DNA from 4 places in the Methylobacterium sp. AC690 genome. Region 1 is predicted to be linked to each of the others. Evidence: riboswitches for the same ligand, from Rfam matches in the RefSeq annotation. Region 1 holds a riboswitch; each other region holds the start of a gene.

Region 1 (5,071 bases):
GCGGCACTCGGCCCGATGATGCCCACGAGCTGTCCGGGCTCGATCCGGAAGCCGACGCCCTGCAGGATCGCCCGGGACGCGCCGGGGGCCGCCACCGACAGGGCCTCGGCCTCGATCAGCCCGCGCGGGCGGGGCAGGGACAGCCGCGCCGGCTCCGGCCCCGCCACGGCGAGGAGTTCGGCGAGGCGGCGATGGCTCGCGCGGGCCGCCGTGAAGCCCTTCCAGTTGCCCACCACCGCCTCGATCGGCCCCAGCGCCCGGCCGATGATGATCGAGGCCGCGATCATCGCGCCGCCGGTGATCTCCCGGTGGATGGCGAGGTAGGCGCCGACGCCGAGGACGAGGAGCTGGAGGAGCAGGCGCACGAACTTCGTGCCCGCGACGATGAGGCCGGCCCGGTCGCTCGCCCGCGCCTGGAGCAGCAGCACCTCGTCGTGGCGGCCGCGCCAGAGGGCCCGCATGGCCCCCAGCATGCCCATCGCCCGCAGCACCTCCCCGTTGCGGAAGCTCGCCCCGGCCTGCTGCCCGGCGAGCCGGGAGACGCGGCTGGCCGATTCGAGGGCGTGCCGCGTCGCCACCTCGTTGAGCAGCGTCAGCCCCAGGATGAGCCCGCCGCCGACCAGCGCCATCGCGCCGAACCAGGGATGCAGGAGGAAGCAGGCCACCAGGAAGATCGGAGCCCAGGGCAGGTCGCAGAAGGCCAGGATGCCGCTGCCGGTCAGGAACTCGCGCAGGATGTCCACGTCCCGCAGCACGGTGTCGTGCTGGGCGCCGGGCCGCAGCAGCGCCCCGCGATGCGCGGCATCGAAGATCGGGTCGGCCACGCGCCGGTCGAAGATCAGGCCGCCGCGCACGAGAAGCCGCGACCGCAGCATCTCCAGCGCGGCGTAGACGCCGAGGCCGAAGACCGCGATCAGGGTGATGCCCATGAGCGTGGTCTCGTTCCGGCTCGGCAGGACGCGATCATAGATCTGCAGCATGTAGAGCGGGCTGACGAAGAGCAGCAGGTTGATGAAGAACCCGAAGGCGACCGCCGTCGCCAGTACGGGCCGCATCGCACGCAAGCCGTCGCTCAACACCGACCGCGTCGCCTGCGTGCTCATGCTGGACTCTGCATCCCTGTGCGGGCGCCGGCGACGCCCGATCCGAACGTCCCAGGCAATCCCATGCCTGAATTCTTCATCCACGGATGATAGCGCAGTCTGGACTGTTTCCAACAAACTTGCCACCGGCCCCGCCGGATCACGGGCGTCGAACGGCGCGGCCCGAGCGCGGCGGCGTCACCGCACCGTCTGAGCCTCGGCGTAATCGCCTCGACGTCATGAGCGAGGCGCCCTGCGGAAACCGGCCGGGCTCGCGCCGTCTGGACAGTCTCCCGGGTCCTGCTCTATATGGTATTTACTGTACAAATTGATCGTGCCCCAACCATCACGGCCCGAGGAGGGATGTCCCGCGTGTACGCTCACCACCAACGGCTGGATTCGGAGGGGGTGCTGGAACTGCGCCGGGAGGGCGGCCGCTTCCTGAAGAACCTGCGCGAGGCACGCGGCCTGTCCCAGCGCCAGCTCGCTGCCCTGGTCGGGGCCGAGTACTACACCTTCATCTCGCAGCTCGAGACCGGACGCGGACGCATCCCGCCGGATCGCTACCGCGCCTGGGCCGCCGCCCTCGAGGTCCCCGCCAGGGACCTCGTCCGGGACCTGATGCGCTTCTACGATCCGCTCACCCACGAGATCCTGTTCGCGGACGCGGAGCCGGCGCCGCCCGCCGACGGCTGAGGCGACCCGCCCCCGCGCCTGCGCCCGGCGCCCAGGTGTCAGGAACGCGCGGCGTCCTCCTGCGCCGGCGCGGCCGGCTTCGGGGCGTTGCGGGCACGCTCGGCCCGCAGTTCCCGCTCGGCCATCAGCCAGAACTCGACCTCGAACCCCTCGGGACGATGATTGCGCTCCCAGATCTCATGGGCGCGCTCGCGAATCCGCTCGAACGTGATCCCATCCTCGGACATCGTGCGCTCTACTCCTTCAGTCTCGCTCACAGCGTCACAGCTCGGTTCTCCCTGCTGGGCCAACGCTCCACCGCGGGATTTGTCCCCCGATCGGCGCGCGGCCGCCCCTCCGGAGGGCTCCTGGCGGATCCAGGAGGGTTTGACGGCGGCCCCGGAAACGGCCTAGCTTATCCGCGACGGTTCCTCTTTAGCGAGGATCAAAAGGGAACGCGGTGAGGGCGAGCGCCCGAGGCCGCGGCTGCCCCCGCAACTGTAAGCGGCGAGTTCCTCATCAGCACGTCACTGGGTTCTCGGACCTGGGAAGACGATGGGAGGGCGGTGACCCGCGAGCCAGGAGACCTGCCGTCAGTCGTGGTCACACGCGAAACGCATCGGGCGGGGTGTCCTGGTGGGTGTCGGGGGTGGATGCCGCGTGGCATCCGCGCCGGCCTCGTTCGCGGTGACGTGCCACTTCGCGCGACCCGTCGCGTCAGCCGTCCCGTCGATGCCCGTCCTCGCCCGCGCGCCCCGCCCCCGCATGCTCCCTCCGGCCGCCCCGCGCGGTCCGGACCCGGCTGCGCCGCGGACAAGCCCCCTTGGGGTCCCCGCGCACGATTGTAATGTTATAACATTCAGTCTAGCGAAGACGGCAGGTCGGCCCCGACCGATGCCCGCGCCCATCCCCGGTTGTCCCATGCCCGTCGCCCCCATCCCGTCCCGAACCGCGCACCCGCGCGGGTCGCGGCCAGGCCAGAGCTTGCCCCCGCGACACGTCCTGCCCCTGGCGGCCCTGCTCGGCGGCCTGATGCCGATCGCCGCCGAGGCCGAGACCCGGGAAATCCTGACTCGGGAAGTCCAGACTCGGGAGGCTCCGCCGGCCGTGACCCTGGAGACCCTGGAGGTCTCGGGCTCCGGCCGGGGCGGCCCGCCGCCCGCCGAGGGCCTCAACCTGCGCAGCGTCGGCCGCAGCGCCAGTCGCCTCGGGCTGACGCCCCTGGAGACCCCCGCCAGCGTCGACGTGATCGCGGGCGAGACCACGCGCCTGCGCGGCCAGAACACCGTGGCGGAGGCCGTCACCCAGAACGCCACCGGCATCACCACGGTGGCGGCGCCGGGCAACGGCAACGGCGCCTTCACGGCCCGGGGCTTCGCCGGCCCCAACTCGATCCAGCAGCTCTACGACGGCACCCGCCTGTTCGTGGGCGCCGGCACCGTGACCTTCCCGTTCGACACCTGGAACGTCGAGCGCATCGAGGTGCTGCGCGGCCCGGCCTCGGTGCTCTACGGCGACGGCGCCATCGGCGGCGTGGTCAACGTGGTGACGAAGAAGCCGGTCTTCACGCCCCTGAACGAGGCCCGCGCGGCCTTGGGCTCGGACGGCCTCGCGCGGCTCGCCCTCGATTCCGGCGGCCCCATCGGCGAGGCCCTGGCCTATCGCCTCAACATCAGCGGCAACCGCGCCGAGGGCTGGATCGCGCCGGACGGCCGCTTCCGCAACCTCGCGGTCTCGGGTGCCCTGACCCTGCAGGCGACGCCGGACCTCGCCGTCACCCTGAGCCATGATTTCGGCTACCAGGAGCCGACCCGCTACTGGGGCACGCCCCTCGTCAACGGGCGCATCCTCGAAGCCATCCGGTTCAACAACTACAACGTCCGCGACGCCCAGGTCCTCTGGACCGACAACTGGACGCAGCTGCGCACCGAGTGGACGCCGAGCGCCGACGTCACCGTGCGCAACACCGCCTACCGGCTCCAGAGCCGGCGCCAGTGGCGGGACGTGGAGCAGACCGCCTTCAACCGCGACACCGGGCGGATCGACCGCTCCAATTACATCGAGATCTACCACAGCCAGGAGCAGATCGGGAACCGCCTCGACGCCACGGTCCGCGGCAGCCTGTTCGGCTTCCGCAACGAGGTCCTGGCCGGGTTCGACGTGAACCACATCGCCTTCCGGCACACCAACAACTTCTTCTTCGACACCCTCACCAGCGTCGATCCCTTCGCCTACGACCCCGGCCTGTTCCCCGCCGAGGGCCGGGCCCGGCCGGCCTACGCCACCCGCACCTCGCAGGCCTCGGTCTTCGCCGAGAACCGCCTGATCCTCTCCGACCAGGTCTCCCTGCTGGCGGGCGTGCGCTACGACGCGCCCGTCCTGCACCGGACCGACCTCGTCACCGGCGCCAGCTTCGACCGCGACTTCCGGGCCCTGAGCTACCGCTTCGGCGCCGTCTACAACCCGACGCCGCTGCTGGCGCTCTATGCCCAGTACGCCACCGCCACCGACCCGGTGAGCAGCCTGATCTCGCTGTCGCAGAGTCTCGCCACCTTCCGGCTCTCCACCGGCGAGCAGGTGGAGGTCGGCGCCAAGGGCGTCGCCTTCGGCGGCCGGGCCGAGTGGACCCTGGCCGGCTACCGCATCGTCAAGGACAACCTGATCTCGACGGTGCCGGGCGAGCCGACGCGTGCGACCCAGGTCGGGCAGCAATCCTCCGTCGGGGTCGAGGCGGCGGTGAGCCTGCACCTCGCCGAGGCCTGGCGCATCGACGCCAACCTGGCGCTGCTGCACGCCCAGTACGACCGCTTCGACCAGGCGGTCGGCGGCACCGTGGTGTCCTTTGCCGGGCGCCAGCCCATCGACGTGCCGGAGCGGGTCGGCAACCTCTGGGTCAATTGGGCCTTCGCCCCGGCCTGGGAGGCGCGGGTCGGCCTGCAGCACGTGGGCGAGACCTTCAGCGATTTCGGCAACCAGGCCCCGCGCCCGGCCTACACCCTGGTCAATGCCGGGCTCGACCACCAGGTCACGCCGGATTCGCGCCTGTCGCTGCGCGCCTACAACCTGTTCGACACGATCTACGCGATCAGCGGCAACGCGGTGAACGGGGTCGGCACCAACTGGCTGCTGGGCCGGCCGCGCTCCGTCGAGGTCGCCTACAGCGTCCGGTTCTGATGCGGCTCAAATCCCTGAAGCGTTGGCTGATCCTCGGCCACCGCTGGCTCGGCATCGCCACGGGCCTGTTCCTCGCCGCCTGGGTGCTGTCGGGACTGGTGATGCTCTACGTGGCCTTCCCGGCCCTGACCGAGGCCGAG
Region 2 (5,071 bases), on a different contig from region 1:
AGCAGATGCAGCCGTTGGCGAGCTCGACGATGTCCTCGTCGCCGCAGCCCTCGATGCCGCAGGCGGCCAGGAACGAGCCGTCGAAGCCGATGTCGCCGAACTCGTTGACGATGATGGCGAGGCGCTGGCCGCCGGCGTTCTCCACGAGGTGGCGCACCAGGGTGGTCTTGCCGGCCCCGAGGAAGCCCGTGACGATGGTGCAGGGGATCTTGGCGACGAGGGTCATTCGGCGGCGTCCGTGATGCGGGGCGCCGCGAGCGGCGGCAGAGGAGCGGGGAACGGCGGGATGCGGGCGACGACGCCCTTGCGGAATTCCTGGGGCCGCGCCTTCCAGGGCACGATGCCGTCCGCTGTCTCGGCGTAGAGCGCGACGCCGTCCAGGATGGTGCCGGCGGAGGCAACCGGGTCGAGGTCGCCGTAGACGTAGGTCCAGCGGCCTTGCGAGGCGACCGCCACGGTGCAGGGGCGCTTGCAGACCGAGAGGCATTCGACGCTCTCGACCGTGATGCCGGGGTGGGCCCCGGTGCTCACGGCCTCCTGGAGCGCCGCCAGCAGGCGGGCGCCGGCGCGGGGCTCCGCCGTATCGCCGGCCGCCCGGCAGGTGGCGCAGACGTAGAGGGTGACGGGCGCGGCCTCAGGCATGGGTCGGCCGGGTTCGGCCGAAGAGGCCCCAGGCCCAGCCATAGGCCAACCCGATCACCGCCCAGAACACGAAGGCGATGCCGAGCGAGCGCGCGGCGAACTGGGCGGCGTAGGAGGCCGGCAGGTTCGAGGCGGCGTGGCTCGCCTCCGGCGCCCCGGCAAGATGGGGCGCCACGAGGAGCACGAGGCCGCCCGCGATGGTGATCGGCGCCCGCCGGATCGCGATGAGGTAGAGGCCCATGGCGGTGGCCGCGGCGGTCATCACCCACCAGAACTGGCGGTCGGCCAGCGGCGCGGCCTCCATGCCGGGGAGTTCCGGGGCCAGGCCGAGGGCCGGGGCCAGCGCCACGGCGAGGAAGCCCCCGATGGCGAAGCGCAGGCCGGCCTCGGGGCTGGGCTCGCGGTGGCAGGCGAGGAGCACGGCACCGAGCAGGAGCGCGTAGCCGACGCCGCCCACCAGGGTGGCCAGCGCCGTGAAGGCCATGCGCGGCAGGCCGGGGCCCGGCTGCCAGTCGGGCGCGACTTCGCCGCCCGCCACCGAGGGGGCCTTGGTGCCGTGATCGTGACCGCCGTGGACGCGGACGATCAGGGAAGCGGGGGTCGGCCGGCCGGGCGCGGCGGAGGCCTGCGTCTCGTAGCGCTCGGCCGCGATGATGAGCGGCGAGGTGAGCGCGAGCTGCAGGCCCGTCGCGACGACAGCCGCGAGGAAGCCGGCGACCAGGGCCGCCGACACGAGCCGGATGATCATGGGCGGTTCTGCCTTAAGCGGAGGCGCTCAGTGGCAGGGGAAGTTCTGGCTGTGCCGGAAGTCGTGCGCCGCGTTGTGCAGCGCCATCGCCGGGGCGAAGCCGGCCATGAACACGAGGCCGAGGCCGAGGAAGGCGGCCACGAACACGGCGCCGAGGCGCTCGTTGGTGCGGCTGCCGGTCAGGACGAGGGTGTTGGTCGACATCGGGTACATCTCCTGGCCACCCCGCCGGCGGCCGTCAAGGATGGGGCGTGGACGGCAGGTCCACTTTCGACGGCAGGTCTCCTGGCTCGCGGGTCGCTGGTCCTGCCGCCTTCCCGGATCGCTCCAGTGGCTGATGGCAGTCCCGTCTCCGCTCACAGTTGCGGGGGCAGCCGCGGTTTCAGGGTCGCCCCCTCACCGCATTCCCTTTTCACCCCGTCGCCGGGGCACCGTCCGATCCTCGCTTCTACGCGGTTGCCGATCCGCTGACAACGCGGCCCGGGCGGGTTTCCCGCCTTTGACCTCGGACCTCGATATCGGGCACAGCATGCCCCATGCCGCATCCTCCACCCCGAATGATCCTCGTGCTCGGCGGCGCGCGCTCGGGCAAGAGCGCCCATGCCGAGGCGCTGATCGAGGCCCAGCCTCGACCCTGGCTCTACCTCGCCACCGCCCAGGCCTGGGACGACGAGATGCGGGAGCGCATCGCGCTCCACCGCGCCCGCCGCCCGGAGGGCTGGATCACGCAGGACGTGCCGATCGCCCTGGCCGAGGCGGTCGCCGCCGCGACCGGGCCGGTGCTGGTCGATTGCCTCACCCTCTGGCTCACCAACCTCATCCTGGCCGAGGCCGACCTCGAGGCTGCCACCGCCGCGCTGCTCGCGGCCTGTGCGGCGGCCCCCGGCCCGGTGGTCCTGGTCGGCAACGAGGTCGGCCTCGGGATCGTGCCGGACAACGCCCTCGCGCGCCGCTTCCGCGATGCCGCCGGGCGCCTGCACCAGCGCCTCGCGGCCCAGGCGGACCGCGTCGTCCTCACGGTGGCGGGCCTGCCGATGATCGTGAAACCCCAACCCGGAGCCACCCCATGACGGACGCCGAGACCGAGGCCGCGCGGCACCGCGAGAAGATGGAGAAGCGCAAGGCCGTCCAGGACGCCGAGGTGGCGGAGAAGACGATCGAGAAGGGGCTCCTCATCGTCAATACCGGTCCCGGAAAGGGCAAGACCACGGCGGCCCTCGGGCTGATGCTGCGGGCCCTCGGCCATGGCTGGCGCGTCGGCGTGGTGCAGTTCATCAAGGGCGCCTGGGACACCGGCGAGAAGCACGCCCTCAAGGCTTTCGGCGATCAGATCGATTGGCACACGCTCGGCGAAGGCTTCACCTGGGAGACCCAGGACAAGGCCCGCGACATCGCCGCCGCCGAGCACGCCTGGGCCAAGGCCCTCGAGCTCATGGCCGATCCGACGATCCGCCTCGTTGTGCTGGACGAGCTCAACATCGCGCTGCGCTACGACTACCTCGATCTCGACGCCGTGGTGGCGGCCTTCCGGGGGCGCCGACCGGACCTCCACGTCATCGTCACCGGCCGCAACGCCAAGCCGGCCCTGATCGAGGCCGCCGACCTCGTCACCGAGATGGGCAGCGTGAAGCACCACTTCGCCGCCGGGGTGAAGGCGCAGGCGGGGATCGAGTTCTGATGCGGGCGGCCATCGTGGCGGTCGCGCTGTCCACCGTGCTGGGAGCGCACGGAGTCCGGGCCGACCCGGCCGGGCCGTGGCCCGCCACCTATCTGGGCCGCGTCGAGGCCCTGGCCGTGGTGGAGGGGCTGAACGCCCGGCTGCTCGCCAGCCGCTCCGCCACCGCGACCCTCGAAGGCTGGTGCGCCGAGCACGGCATGGCCGCGACCCCCCGGCTCGCCGCGAACCTGCAGCGCGGCGCGGACAAGCCGGCCTCGGAGGAGACGCGCCGGCGCCTGAATGCCGGGCCCGACACGCTCCTGCGCTACCGTCAGGTGAAGCTCGCCTGCGGCGACCACGTCCTGTCCGAGGCGGACAACTGGTACGTGCCCGAGCGCCTGACCCCGGAGATGAACCGCCTTCTCGAGACCACCGACACACCGTTCGGCCGGGTGGTCCAGGCCCTCGGCACGACGCGGCAGACCATCGGTGCCGAGCTCCTGTGGCAGCCCCTGCCGCACGGGTGGGACCAGGCGCCGCCCCCGGCGGCGACCTGCGGCGACCTCGCGATCCCGGACCATCTGTTCCGGCATCGGGCCGTGCTGTTCACGGCGGAGCGCGTACCGTTCGCGGAGGTGGTCGAGACCTACGGGGCCGCCATCCTGGCCTTTCATCGCGCCGGGCGCCCCGTCGATCCGGCCTGCGCGACGTCCCCGTCGGGGCGGCCACAGCCATGACCCGCGCCCTCATGATCCAGGGCACCGGCTCGGATGTCGGCAAGTCGCTGATCGTCGCCGGGCTGTGCCGGGTCTTCGCCCGGCGCGGGCTCGCCGTGCGGCCGTTCAAGCCGCAGAACATGTCGAACAACGCCGCCGTCACGGCCGATGGCGGCGAGATCGGGCGGGCCCAGGCCTTGCAGGCGCGGGCGGCCGGCGTGGCGCTCTCGGTGCACATGAACCCGGTGCTGCTGAAGCCCCAGAGCGAGACCGGCAGCCAGGTCGTGGTCCAGGGCCGCATGGTCGGCACCGCCAAGGCGCGGGACTACCAGGCCTGGAAACCGCGCCTCCTCGCCTCGGTGCTGGAAAGCTTCGCGTATCTGAAGGCCGAGGCCGACCTCGTGGTGGTCGAGGGGGCGGGCTCGGCCTCCGAGGTCAACCTGCGGGCCGGCGACATCGCCAATATGGGTTTTGCCCGCGCCACCGGCACGCCGGTGATCCTGCTCGGCGACATCGACCGGGGCGGCGTCATCGCCAGCCTCGTCGGCACCAAGGCGGTGATCGATCCGGCCGATGCCGCGATGATCCGGGGCTTTCTCGTCAACCGCTTCCGCGGCGATCCCAGCCTGTTCGCCGACGGCATGGCCACCATCGCGCAGGCGACCGGCTGGCCGAGCTTCGGGCTGATCCCGCACTTTCCCGACGCGGCTCGCCTGCCGGCGGAGGATGCCCTCGGGCTCGCGGGCTCGGGCGCCGGATCGACCGGGCGCAAGGTCGTGGCCGTGCCGGTGCTGCCGCGCATCGCCAACTTCGACGACCTCGACCCGCTCCGGGCCGAGCCCGACGTGGCGGTGGTGCTGGTGCGCCCGGGCGAGCCGATCCCGGTGGCCGACCTCGTGCTGCTGCCCGGCTCGAAGACCACCATCGACGACCTCGAAGCCTTTCGCGCGGAGGGCTGGGACATCGACCTGCACGCCCATGTCCGGCGCGGCGGGCGGGTGCTCGGGCTCTGCGGCGGCTACCAGATGCTCGGCCGGCGCATCGACGACCCGCACGGCATCGAGGGCGCGCCCCGCTCGGTGCCGGGCCTCGGGCTCCTCGACATCGCGACCGTGATGACGCCGGAGAAGCACCTGGCCGCCGTCACCGGCACCAGCCAGCCGGACGGCGTACCGTTCTCGGGCTACGAGATGCATGTGGGCGACACCACCGGGCCCGACACCGCGCGCCCGGCGATCCAACTGGCGGACGGGCGCTTCGACGGCGCAGTCTCGGCCGACGGCCGCGTGACCGGCACCTACGTGCACG
Region 3 (5,071 bases), on a different contig from region 1:
CTCGCCAGCGTCTCGGCCCGAGTCGAGACGTCGAAGATCCGACCGAGCTCGCGGACGTTGCGGTGGACCAGGTGCATGGTGAAGGGCAGCGTGCGCACGCCATCGCCCGGGGCTGAGTTGTCCTTGCCGACGCAATCGGCCGGCGACACGTAGACGGGCACGCCCAGGTCACTGAACTGCTCACGCCGGGCCACGGCCCCGTGCGGGCCGATGTGCCAGGCGAACATCGCCGTCACGAGGTCGGGCGCTTGATTGAGCACGGATTCGAAGCTCGGCGTGTTGTCGGCGAGCCGTGGCACCTGTGCGTTCGCCGCCTCGAAGGGCTTGGCGACGGATCCGAACCAGACGGCGGTGCCGACGACGCGGTGGGCGAGACCGAGGGCGTACAGAATTTCCGTCTGCGTCTGGCCCACGGAGACGACCCTCCTCGGCGCCTCCTTAAGCGTGATGTCCGTTCCGCAGTTCTCCAGGGTAAGGGGGTAGCGCGTCGGCTCGGCTCGAACCATGCCGCCGGATGCGATCAGCAAGGCCGCCCCGAGCATGGCCAGCCCAGTTCCGGCCCGGGACGTCGTTGCGGTTCCCTCCATGGGATTGCGCAGTCCGGCCGGGAGCACGCGCTCGTCAGAACCGTGCCAGCAGCGAACCCGTGATGCGACGAGGCGAACCGGTATCGACGCGGAACTGGCTGACGGAGCCGACGTAGTAGGCGGTGTCAAAAACGTTCTCCACGTTGATGCTGAAGCGGAAGTTCTCGAACTTGTAGTAGGCAAGCGCGTCGGCGACGACGTAGGTCGGCAGCTTGAAGCCGGAATTGGACGCGTCGCCCGCCCGCTCGCCTGCCGCGCGCACGCCACCGCCGATGCCGAGCCCTCGAAGGAGGCCGGCCTGGACCTCGTAGACCGCCAGCATGGTGCCGCTGTGCTCGGGGATGTTGAGCAGCGGGGCGCCGAGCGGGAGCACGTTGTCCTTGGTGATGAACGCATCCGTAAAGGCGTATCCGCCGATGATGCGCAGCTCCGGCGTGAGCTGGCCCGCTGCGGAGAACTCGAAGCCCTGGCTGCGCACGCCCCCGGCCGCGATCTGGAAGCCGCTATTGCTAGGGTCGGCGGTGAGGACGTTTTGACGGTCGATGCGGAAGGCCGCGCCGGTCAGCATCAAGGCACCGCCGTATAGCTCGACCTTGACCCCGGCTTCGTAGCCGAGGCCCGTCTCAGGCTCGAACGGCCGCGACTGGGCCCCGAGGCTCGCGTCGGTGCCGATGTTGGGACGGAAGCTGGTGCTGACGTTGGCGTAGAGGGCGAGCTCGGGAAGGGGCTGATAGACGAGGCCGGCCCGCGGCGAGGCGGCGGCCCGGGTCTGCTCGCCGCTCGTGTTCCCGACGCGCTGCTTGAAGGACCGCTCGAACAGGTCGAAGCGCACGCCGGCGAGCGCCTTCCATTGTGGAGCGAGGTCGATCAGGTCCTGGGCGTAGAAGCCGGTATCTGTCACGCTCTCCAGGGTGTTGGAGGCGCGCGTGAGCGGCGGCAGGGGCTGGCCGTAGCGCGGGTTGTAGATGTCGAGGGCGTAGGGGAACGTGTTGAAGTTCGAACGCAGGTAGAGCTGCCGGTTATCGAAATCCTCGCGGTCGAAGCCGAGGAGCACGGTGTGGCCGATGTCGCCGGTCGTGAACTTGCCGACGATCTCGGCCTGGCCGATGGCCGAGTCGTAGCTGTAATCGCGATAGTTGCGGTCGCGGATGACCGTGCGGTTGTCGGATCGGAGGCCGCGGCCCTCGGCGCTCTCGCCGTTGAGGGTGCCGGTGTTGAACTGCGCCGCGAGCCGCATCTGCCAGTCCGCGTCGAAGCGGTGGTCGAGGCGCACCTGCAGCACCTCGTCGGTCTGGCGGGTGACCTGTCCGGGTTCGCCGAGGAAGCGGGAGATCGGCACGAACCCGAGCTGCTTGTTTATCGCGACCACGCCACGGTCGACGATGACGTTGTTGCGGGTGACCGAGGCCTCGACCGTGAGCTTGGTGTCCGGCGTCACCTGCCAGCTGAGGACGGGGGCGATGAAGAGCCGGTCGTCGCCGACGAAGTCGCGGTAGCTGTTCTGGCTCCCGCCCGCGAAGTTAAAGCGGTAGAGCAGCGTCTTTTCGTCGTTGAGGGCACCACCGGAATCGACGGTGCCGCGGAATTGCTCGAACGAGCCCCAGAGCCCGCCCATCTCGACGAAGCGGGTGGCGGTGGGCTGCTTGGTGATGATGTTGACGAGGCCGCCGGGGTCGCTGCGACCGAACAGGGCGCCACCCGCCCCCTTGAGCACCTCGATGCGCTCGATGTTCTGGGTGTCGATGAGCGGGGGCGGGCCGCCTCGGTTGGCCGCCAGGCCGTTGCGGTAGACCTCGGCCGTCGTCACACCGCGGATGGCGTAGGCGAACGTGCCCAGCCCGCCGAAGTTGTTGGTCTGGGTCAGCCCAGGCACGTAGTCGAAGGCGCGGTCGACACGGGTGGCGTTGACGTCGGTGATGAGCTCGCGCGGCACGACGGTGACCACCTGCGGAACGTCGAGCTGGCGCGTGTTGGTCTTGGTGCTCGATACCGCACGATCCGAGCGGAAGCCCGGGGTCGGCCCGATTATGCTGATCGCGTCGAAGGAGCGACCGAGGACGTCCGAGCGGACGGGTCTACCTGCGTTGGCCTCGACAGAGAGTGTGTCGAGGGCGACCGCCGCATCCTGGGCTTGCACCTCGCTAATCAGCAAGCCTGCTGCAAGGATCGTGCTCCCGCGGAGAAGGCGCGAGAGGCGGCGGTGTCGCCGACAAGGAAATTGGAGAACAAAGACCATCGGGCGAGCCCCACCGCTTGCCGGGGCCGCGTGTCGATGGAGCGCGCGTGCGCGATGAAGATCCGATGGACCCGCGTCGAACAGCGACCCACCGGACACCCCGCCCGCGAGACCAAAACAACCGCCAAGGCAGGTCTCCTGGCTCACGGGTCGTCACCGCTGCCTGACCTTCCCAGCACGAGTTGCCAGTGGTCATGTTCGGCAGCGGCTCACCGCTCACAGTTGCGGGGGCAGCTCCGGTCTCGCCCTTACAGGCTTCACCGAATTCCCTCTTAGCTCACGATCACGGGACCGTGAGAACCTTGACGGCTCCACCGGCATCTTCCGGCTGGACAAGTCAACGGAGTAGACACCGACACTTGGGGGCGAGAGGTAGGGGAGCTGTTTGTAACGGCTGATGTGTCTCAAACGACACAACGGCTTCGGCACGATTTAGCTGTTCCGAAAGGGTGTCGCTACCTGCTCACTCCGACAATGAACGACCCTGCAAGAAGACTGGGCAAGAGGACATGTACGGCGAAATTGGGTAGGGAATCATCCGTCCGCTCTACGGCTGGGTTGGGTGGTTTGCAGCCTGTCTGCTTACGGTTCGTAGGACGCGGGAAGCTGACGTTCAGCCGTGGACGATTGATTAACCCGTATTTCCATTGGCGCCTACAAGCTCGATTTTTGGCGTTAAGCGTACCTGGGTAACCCGGCGACCTTTATGCTTCGATGATCGAGCGGATCTTGCTCGCAAGTCCTTCGACCGGAAAAGGCTTAGTGATCATCTGCATACCGGGTGCGAGGTGGCCTGCACCGAAGGCAGCGTTCTCCGCGTAGCCTGTCATGAACAACACCTTCAGGTCCGGCCGCCCGGTTCGGGCCTGGTCCGCGAGCTGTCGGCCGTTGAGCCCAGGCAGACCGACATCCGTAACTAGGAGGTCGATGCGCGCGTCCGACTGCAGGATGCGGAGGCCGGAAGGCCCGTCAGGCGCTTCCCGGGTGGCGTACCCGAGTTCACCCAGCACCTCGACGACGAGGGTTCGCACCGTATCGTCGTCCTCGACCACCAAGACCGTCTCGCCAAGTTCGGCACGGGGCGTCTCGCCCCTGGTGGTGCCAGGCTCTTCGAACTCACCGAAAAACCGTGGCAGGTAGAGCTTCACCGAGGTGCCTTTCCCGGTCTCGGAGTAGATTTTGACGTTGCCCTCCGACTGCTTGGCGAACCCATAGATCATGCTCAGCCCGAGCCCGGTGCCCTGCCCGATGGGCTTCGTCGTGAAGAACGGATCGAACGCCTTCGCGATGACGTCCGGCGGCATGCCGGAGCCGGTGTCGGTCACGCAGATGCAGATGTATTGTCCGGCCCGCACCCCGATCTCGCGCGCGACATAGGCATCGTCGAGGAAGCTGTTCGCCGTCTCGATGATGAGCCTGCCTCCCTCCGGCATCGCGTCGCGGGCGTTGATGGCGAGGTTCAGGAGGGCGTTCTCCAATTGGTTCGGGTCGCACAGCGTCAGCCATAGGCCGCCCGAGATCACGACCTCTAAGCGGACGCGCTCACCCAATGTTCGACGGAGAAGGTCATCCATAGAGCCGACGAGCCGGTTCACGTCGACGGCCTTCGCTTCCAGCGGCTGCTGACGCGAGAAGGCGAGAAGGCGATGGGTGAGGGCAGCAGCACGTTGGGCGGACGCCATGGCGAGGTTGGAGTAGCGCGACAGGTTCTCGGTCCGGCCCTCGTTGATGCGGGTCTGCATCAGGTCGAGCGACCCGACGATGCCGGTGAGCAGGTTGTTGAAATCGTGTGCGATCCCCCCGGTCAGCTGTCCGACGGCCTCCATCTTCTGGGACTGGCGCAACTGCTCCTCGGCCTGCTCGCGTTCGGCAATGGCCTCTTGGACGCGGGCCTCCAAGGTGTCGTTCATCTCTCGCAAGGCGACCTCGGACGCCTTCGTCGCGGTGACGTCGTAGATCACGCCCACGTGTCGCAATTCGGAGGAAGCGTCGTCGCGAACGGCCTCGCCACGCCGGGCGAGCCAGCGCGTCTCGCCCATGTCAGCCAGCCGGACACGCATCTCGGCGTAGGGAAGCTCCCCTGCCTCGCGGAGGCCCGGGTTCAGCAAGGGACCACCGTCGATGACAAGGGCGTTGACCGCGCTGACCGACAGGTTGACCGCCGGGACGACGCCAAGGAGGGCGCAGAACTGGGGAGATACCTCGACGGTGGCGAAGCCCGGCACGAACTCGAACGTGCCGATGCGGC
Region 4 (5,071 bases), on a different contig from region 1:
CGCAGTTCGGCGGAGGCCGGCTTGTTGATGCCGCCCGAGCCGTGGACCATGCTCATGGAATCCTCGACCGTGACGATCTGGGTCTTGCCCTTCGAATTCCGGTCGATCTCGGTGCGGCCGAGGCAGGGCAGCAGGTAGGCCACGCGGCCCGGGACGAGGTGCGAGTGGTTGAGCTTCGTCGCGATGTGGACGGTGAGTTCGCAGGAGGCCAGGGCCTTGGCCACCAGGGTGGTGTCCGGGGTCGCGCGGGCGAAGTTGCCCCCGAGCCCGATGAAGGCCTTCGAAGACCCGTCGAGCATGGCCCGGATGGCGGCGAGCACGTTGTGGCCGTGGGTGCGCGGGGCGGTGAAGCCGAATTCGTGCTCCAGGGCGTCGAGCAGGGCGGCCGGCGGCTTCTCGTTGATGCCGACGGTGCGATCCCCCTGCACGTTGGAATGGCCGCGCACGGGGCACAGGCCGGTGCCGGGGCGGCCGACATGGCCGCGCAGGAGCATGACGTTGGCGAGTTCGCGGATGGTGGCCACCGAGTGGCGGTGCTGGGTCACGCCCATCGCCCAGGTGCAGATCACCTTGTCGGCGGCGAGGTAGACCTCGGCCGCGACCTCGAGATCGGCCCGGGTCAGGCCGGACTGATCCTCGATGGTGTCCCAGCCCGTGGCGTCCACGGCGGCCCGGTAGGCCTCGTAATCCGCGGTGTGGTTGCGCAGGAACGTACGGTCGAGCAGCGACGGCTTTCCGGCCGCGCGCGCCGCATCGTCGGCCGCGAACACCGCCTTGGCGATGCCGCGGAACGCCGCCATGTCGCCGCCGAGGCGCGGCTGGTAGTAGTGGCTCGCCACCGGCGCGCTGGCGCCGCGCAGCATCTCCACGGTATTCTGGGGGTCGGCGAAGCGCTCCAGCCCGCGCTCGCGCACGGGGTTGAACACCACGACCTTCGCGCCGCGCTGGGCCGCGCGCCGCAGGTCACCGAGCATGCGCGGATGGTTGGTGCCGGGGTTCTGCCCGACCACGAAGATCGCGTCGGCCTTCTCGAAATCCTCCAGCAGCACGGTGCCCTTGCCGACGCCGATGGCCGCCTGGAGGGCGATGCCGCTGGCCTCGTGGCACATGTTGGAGCAGTCGGGGAAGTTGTTGGTGCCGTAGTGCCGGGCGAAGAGCTGGTAGAGGTAGGCGGCCTCGTTGGAGGCGCGGCCCGAGGTGTAGAACTCGGCCTGATCCGGGTGATCGAGGCCGCGCAGGGTGGCGCCGATCTCCGCGAAGGCGGCGTCCCAGGTGGTGACGACGTAGCGGTCGCTCGCCGCGTCGTAGCGCATCGGATGCGTGAGGCGGCCCTCGCCCTCCAGGGCGTAGTCGGTCCAGTCGCGCAGCTCGGTCACGGTATGCCTAGCGAAGAATTTCGGCGGGGTGCGCTTGTCCGTGGCTTCCCAGGACACCGCCTTCACGCCGTTCTCGCAGAACTCGAAGGAGGAGCCGTGGGCCGGATCCCCCCAGGCGCAGCCCGGGCAGTCGAAGCCGTCGGGCTGGTTGGCCTTCAGCATGGCACGGGCGCCCGACAGCGGCGCCCGGCTTCCCAGCAGGTGCTTGCCGCAGCTTTTCAGGGCCCCCCAGCCGCCAGCCGCGGAGGAGCGCTTCGGGGACGCGACCGGATGATCCATGAAGGGGTCCTGAGGGGCAGGGCTCGCGTGGCCGACGATCGGTCGCGAAGCGGAGCAGTCTCGCTCCAGCGATATCGCGATGCACCGTGCGCGCTCAATCGCGTGAAAACGCAGGCCAGTCATGCCGTTAGGGGTACCATGCGTTTTTTGCAGAGCCGATGAAGAGTGGGTTAAAACCGTTCCAGGCCGCGATGCGAAACATCAGGTGCTTGATCCCGAGAACCGCACTCTGGCGGAGGGCCGGCCGATCGCCTAACCCTCGCCCCGGATCGCGGCTGGGGCGCGTGGCAGGCGGGAGCGCGGGAGATGAAGACGCCGGTGAGGATCTTCGCGGCGGCGGCCGTCGCCCTCGCGGTCGGCCTCGCGGTGATGGCGCATGATCGGCAGATGGGGGCCGAATGGGCCGTGTCCGCCGAGCAGATCGCCGACGCTCGGGCCTACGGAAAGCCCGGCGTGGAACTACCGCCGGGTTACATGGTGACCGAGCCCCAGCGCAGCGAGGGCGCGGACCGGCTTCCCCTGAAGTGGATCCTCCTCGGCCTGGCGGCCGGCGGCGCCGTGCTGGCCGGGACGGGCCACCGGCGCGAGCCGGCCCGGAAACCGTAGGGACGGCGCTGACGCCCGGCCCCTGTCGCCTGCCGGGCACACCGGCCTGAAAACCCGCCGCGGCCATTGACGCCGCAGCCGCCGATCGGGCCTCCTGACCCCCGACGGTTCCTCAGGATCGAGGATCAAAAGGGAACGCGGTGAGGGCGAGCGCCCGAGGCCGCGGCTGCCCCCGCAACTGTAAGCGGCGAGCTCCTCATCAGCACGTCACTGGGTTCTCGGACCTGGGAAGACGATGGGAGGGCGGTGACCCGCGAGCCAGGAGACCTGCCGTCAGTCGTGGTCACACGCGAAACGCATCGGGCGGGGTGTCCTGATGGGTGTCGGGGTGGATGCCGCGTGGCATCCGCGCCGGCCTCGTTCGCGGTGACGTGCCACAGACGTCGCCCGAGGTCCCATGTCGTCCTCTGATTTTTGTTCGCCCTCTCGTTCTCGTTCGCCCTCTCGTTCTCGTTCGCCCTCTCGTTCTCGATTGTTCCGTCGTTCACGGCTTTCCCGCCGATCCTGGCTCCTCGCCGCCTGCGCCGGTCTCGCCCCCTGCGGCGCCGGGATTCCCGACGCCGTCGCCCAGAGCGCGCAGGCGGATCTCGCTGAGTTGTCCGTGACCGCGGAGGCACCGGCGGGCGGCGGGCGTGGACCGGCCGCCAATGCGGGGTATGTCGGCGGCGTCACCGGCATCGGCGGCGGCCTCCGGACCGTCGATGCGGCGAGCGCCGGCGTGATCTCGGGCGCGGCGCTGAACAGCCGGCCGATCTCACGGCCCGGGGAGGTGCTGGAGAGCGTGCCCGGCCTCATCGTCACCCAGCATTCCGGGGAGGGGAAGGCCAATCAGTTCTTTCTGCGCGGGTTCAACCTCGACCACGGCACCGACATCGCCATCGCGGTGGACGGCATGCCGGTGAACATGCGCACCCACGCCCACGGCCAGGGCTATGCCGACCTCAACTTCCTGATTCCCGAGCTCGTCGGCGCGGTGGCGTTCCACAAGGGGCCGTACTTCGTCCGCGACGGCGACTTCGCCTCGGCCGGCTCGGTGCGGATCGACTATCTCGACACGGTGGAGCGCAACCTCGCGCTGACCTCGCTCGGCAGCTTCGGCTACAAGCGCGCCCTCAGCATCGCCTCCGCGGCCCTCGGCGAAGGCCGCCTCCTCGTGGCCGGCGAGGCCCAGACCTATGACGGCCCCTGGGACGTGCCGGACCGCCTCGCCAAGCTCAACGCCGTCGTCCGCTACAGCCAGGGGACGGCCCTCGACGGCTTCGCGCTGACGGGAATGGCCTACTGGGCCAGGTGGAACGCCACCAACCAGATCCCCGAGCGGGCGGTGGCGGAAGGCCTGATCGGCCGCTTCGGCTCCCTGAATCCCACCGATGGCGGCGACACCGGCCGCTTCTCCCTCTCGGGCCGCTGGAGCCGGACGAGCGACGCCGGGATCACCCGGGCGAGCGCCTACGTCATCCGCTACGGCATGAACCTGTTCAACGACTTCACCTACTTCCTCAACGATCCGGTGAACGGCGATCAGTTCCGCCAGCGCGACAGCCGCGTGCTCGGCGGCGGGGAGGTCAGCCATACTGTCCAGGGCAGCCTGTTCGGCGTGGCCATGGAGAACGAGATCGGCGTTCAGACCCGCACCGACAGCATCCGGGTCGGGTTGTTCAACACCACGAACCGGCAGTACCGCTCGACGGTCCTGGACGACCGGGTGCTGGAGGCAAGTGGAGCGTTCTACTACGAGAACCGCCTGCGCTGGACCGACTGGCTGCGCACCAGCGTCGGTTTCCGCGCCGATACCTATTACGCCGACGTGGTGTCCGATACGGCGGCGAATTCCGGCACGGCGCGCGACAGCATCGTCAACCCGAAGCTCGGCCTCGTGCTGGGCCCGTGGTTCGACACCGAGCTGTTCGTGAACTACGGCGGCGGCTTCCACTCGAACGACGCCCGCGGCGTCACCGCCACGGTGGATCCGACCAGCCCCCTGTTCACCATCAGCCGGTCGCCCTTCCTGGTGCCCTCGACGGGATCGGAGATCGGTCTGCGCAACCGCAGCATCGCCGGGCTGGAGACGGCCGTGACGCTGTTCCAGCTCGATTTCGCGTCCGAGAACCTGTTCCAGGGCGACAGCGGCACCACCGAGCCGAGCCGTCCCACCCGCCGCTTCGGCATCGAGTGGACCAACCGCTACGCGGTGACGCCCTGGCTCTCCCTCGAGGGGGACCTAACCGTGACCCATGCCCGCTTCGCCGACCGCGACCCCGTCGGCGACCGGGTCCCGGAGGCGCCGACCACCATCGCCTCGGCCGGGTTCACCGTCGGCGAGGGGCCGGGCTGGTTCGGATCGATGCGCCTGCGCTACTTCGGGCCGCGGCCGCTGATCGAGGACAATTCCGTGCGCTCGCGCCCGACCGCACTCGTGAACGGCCGGGTTGGCTACAATTTCGACAACGGGGTCAGCCTGTCCCTCGACGTGCTGAACCTGACCAACGCCAAGGCCGACCAGATCACCTACTTCTACGCCTCGCGCCTGCCCGGCGAGGCGGCGGACGGCGTCGCGGACCGGCACATCCACCCCGTCGAGCCGACCGCTGTGCGCCTGACCCTGGCGGGGCGGTTCTAGGCCCCGCGCACCCGTCAGCCCGTCAGCTTCGCCAGCGCGATGGCATCGCGCCCGACCAGGGGCGCGAGCTGTGGCGCGCCCTCGGCCTTCATCCGCTGCACCAGCCCGGCCTTGATCTCGGGGATCAGGCCGGGGCCGGCGTAGACGAGGCTCGAGTAGAGCTGCAGCAGGCTGGCGCCGGCCCGGATCT

The links. Region 1 has a riboswitch for cobalamin ahead of AC0IY1_RS21455 (TonB-dependent receptor). Riboswitches for the same ligand answer to the same signal wherever they lie in the genome.
Region 2: linked by a shared signal. The riboswitch ahead of AC0IY1_RS00925 (CbtB domain-containing protein) and the one ahead of AC0IY1_RS21455 (TonB-dependent receptor) in region 1 are both predicted to bind cobalamin.
Region 3: linked by a shared signal. The riboswitch ahead of AC0IY1_RS15235 (TonB-dependent siderophore receptor) and the one ahead of AC0IY1_RS21455 (TonB-dependent receptor) in region 1 are both predicted to bind cobalamin.
Region 4: linked by a shared signal. The riboswitch ahead of AC0IY1_RS03520 (TonB-dependent receptor) and the one ahead of AC0IY1_RS21455 (TonB-dependent receptor) in region 1 are both predicted to bind cobalamin.

What each region holds. Positions count from the first base shown of each region.
Region 1 covers NZ_CEEDOX010000021.1:65,898-70,968, reverse strand. Annotated here, with positions in the region: gene AC0IY1_RS21470 (type I secretion system permease/ATPase) at 1-1,103, opposite strand, end outside; gene AC0IY1_RS21465 (helix-turn-helix domain-containing protein) at 1,455-1,778, shown strand; gene AC0IY1_RS21460 (DUF2934 domain-containing protein) at 1,817-2,005, opposite strand; cobalamin riboswitch at 2,166-2,366, shown strand; gene AC0IY1_RS21455 (TonB-dependent receptor) at 2,790-4,931, shown strand.
Region 2 covers NZ_CEEDOX010000001.1:188,445-193,515, reverse strand. Annotated here, with positions in the region: gene cobW (cobalamin biosynthesis protein CobW) at 1-226, opposite strand, end outside; gene AC0IY1_RS00935 (DUF1636 family protein) at 223-642, opposite strand; gene AC0IY1_RS00930 (CbtA family protein) at 635-1,390, opposite strand; gene AC0IY1_RS00925 (CbtB domain-containing protein) at 1,418-1,594, opposite strand; cobalamin riboswitch at 1,649-1,841, opposite strand; gene cobU (bifunctional adenosylcobinamide kinase/adenosylcobinamide-phosphate guanylyltransferase) at 1,948-2,460, shown strand; gene cobO (cob(I)yrinic acid a,c-diamide adenosyltransferase) at 2,457-3,068, shown strand; gene AC0IY1_RS00910 (hypothetical protein) at 3,068-3,784, shown strand; gene AC0IY1_RS00905 (cobyric acid synthase) at 3,781-5,071, shown strand, end outside.
Region 3 covers NZ_CEEDOX010000012.1:71,597-76,667, forward strand. Annotated here, with positions in the region: gene AC0IY1_RS15230 (ABC transporter substrate-binding protein) at 1-587, opposite strand, end outside; gene AC0IY1_RS15235 (TonB-dependent siderophore receptor) at 622-2,823, opposite strand; cobalamin riboswitch at 2,935-3,143, opposite strand; gene AC0IY1_RS15240 (PAS domain-containing protein) at 3,528-5,071, opposite strand, start outside.
Region 4 covers NZ_CEEDOX010000002.1:248,354-253,424, reverse strand. Annotated here, with positions in the region: gene AC0IY1_RS03530 (FdhF/YdeP family oxidoreductase) at 1-1,655, opposite strand, end outside; gene AC0IY1_RS03525 (hypothetical protein) at 1,962-2,261, shown strand; cobalamin riboswitch at 2,350-2,550, shown strand; gene AC0IY1_RS03520 (TonB-dependent receptor) at 2,863-4,881, shown strand; gene AC0IY1_RS03515 (quinone-dependent dihydroorotate dehydrogenase) at 4,896-5,071, opposite strand, start outside.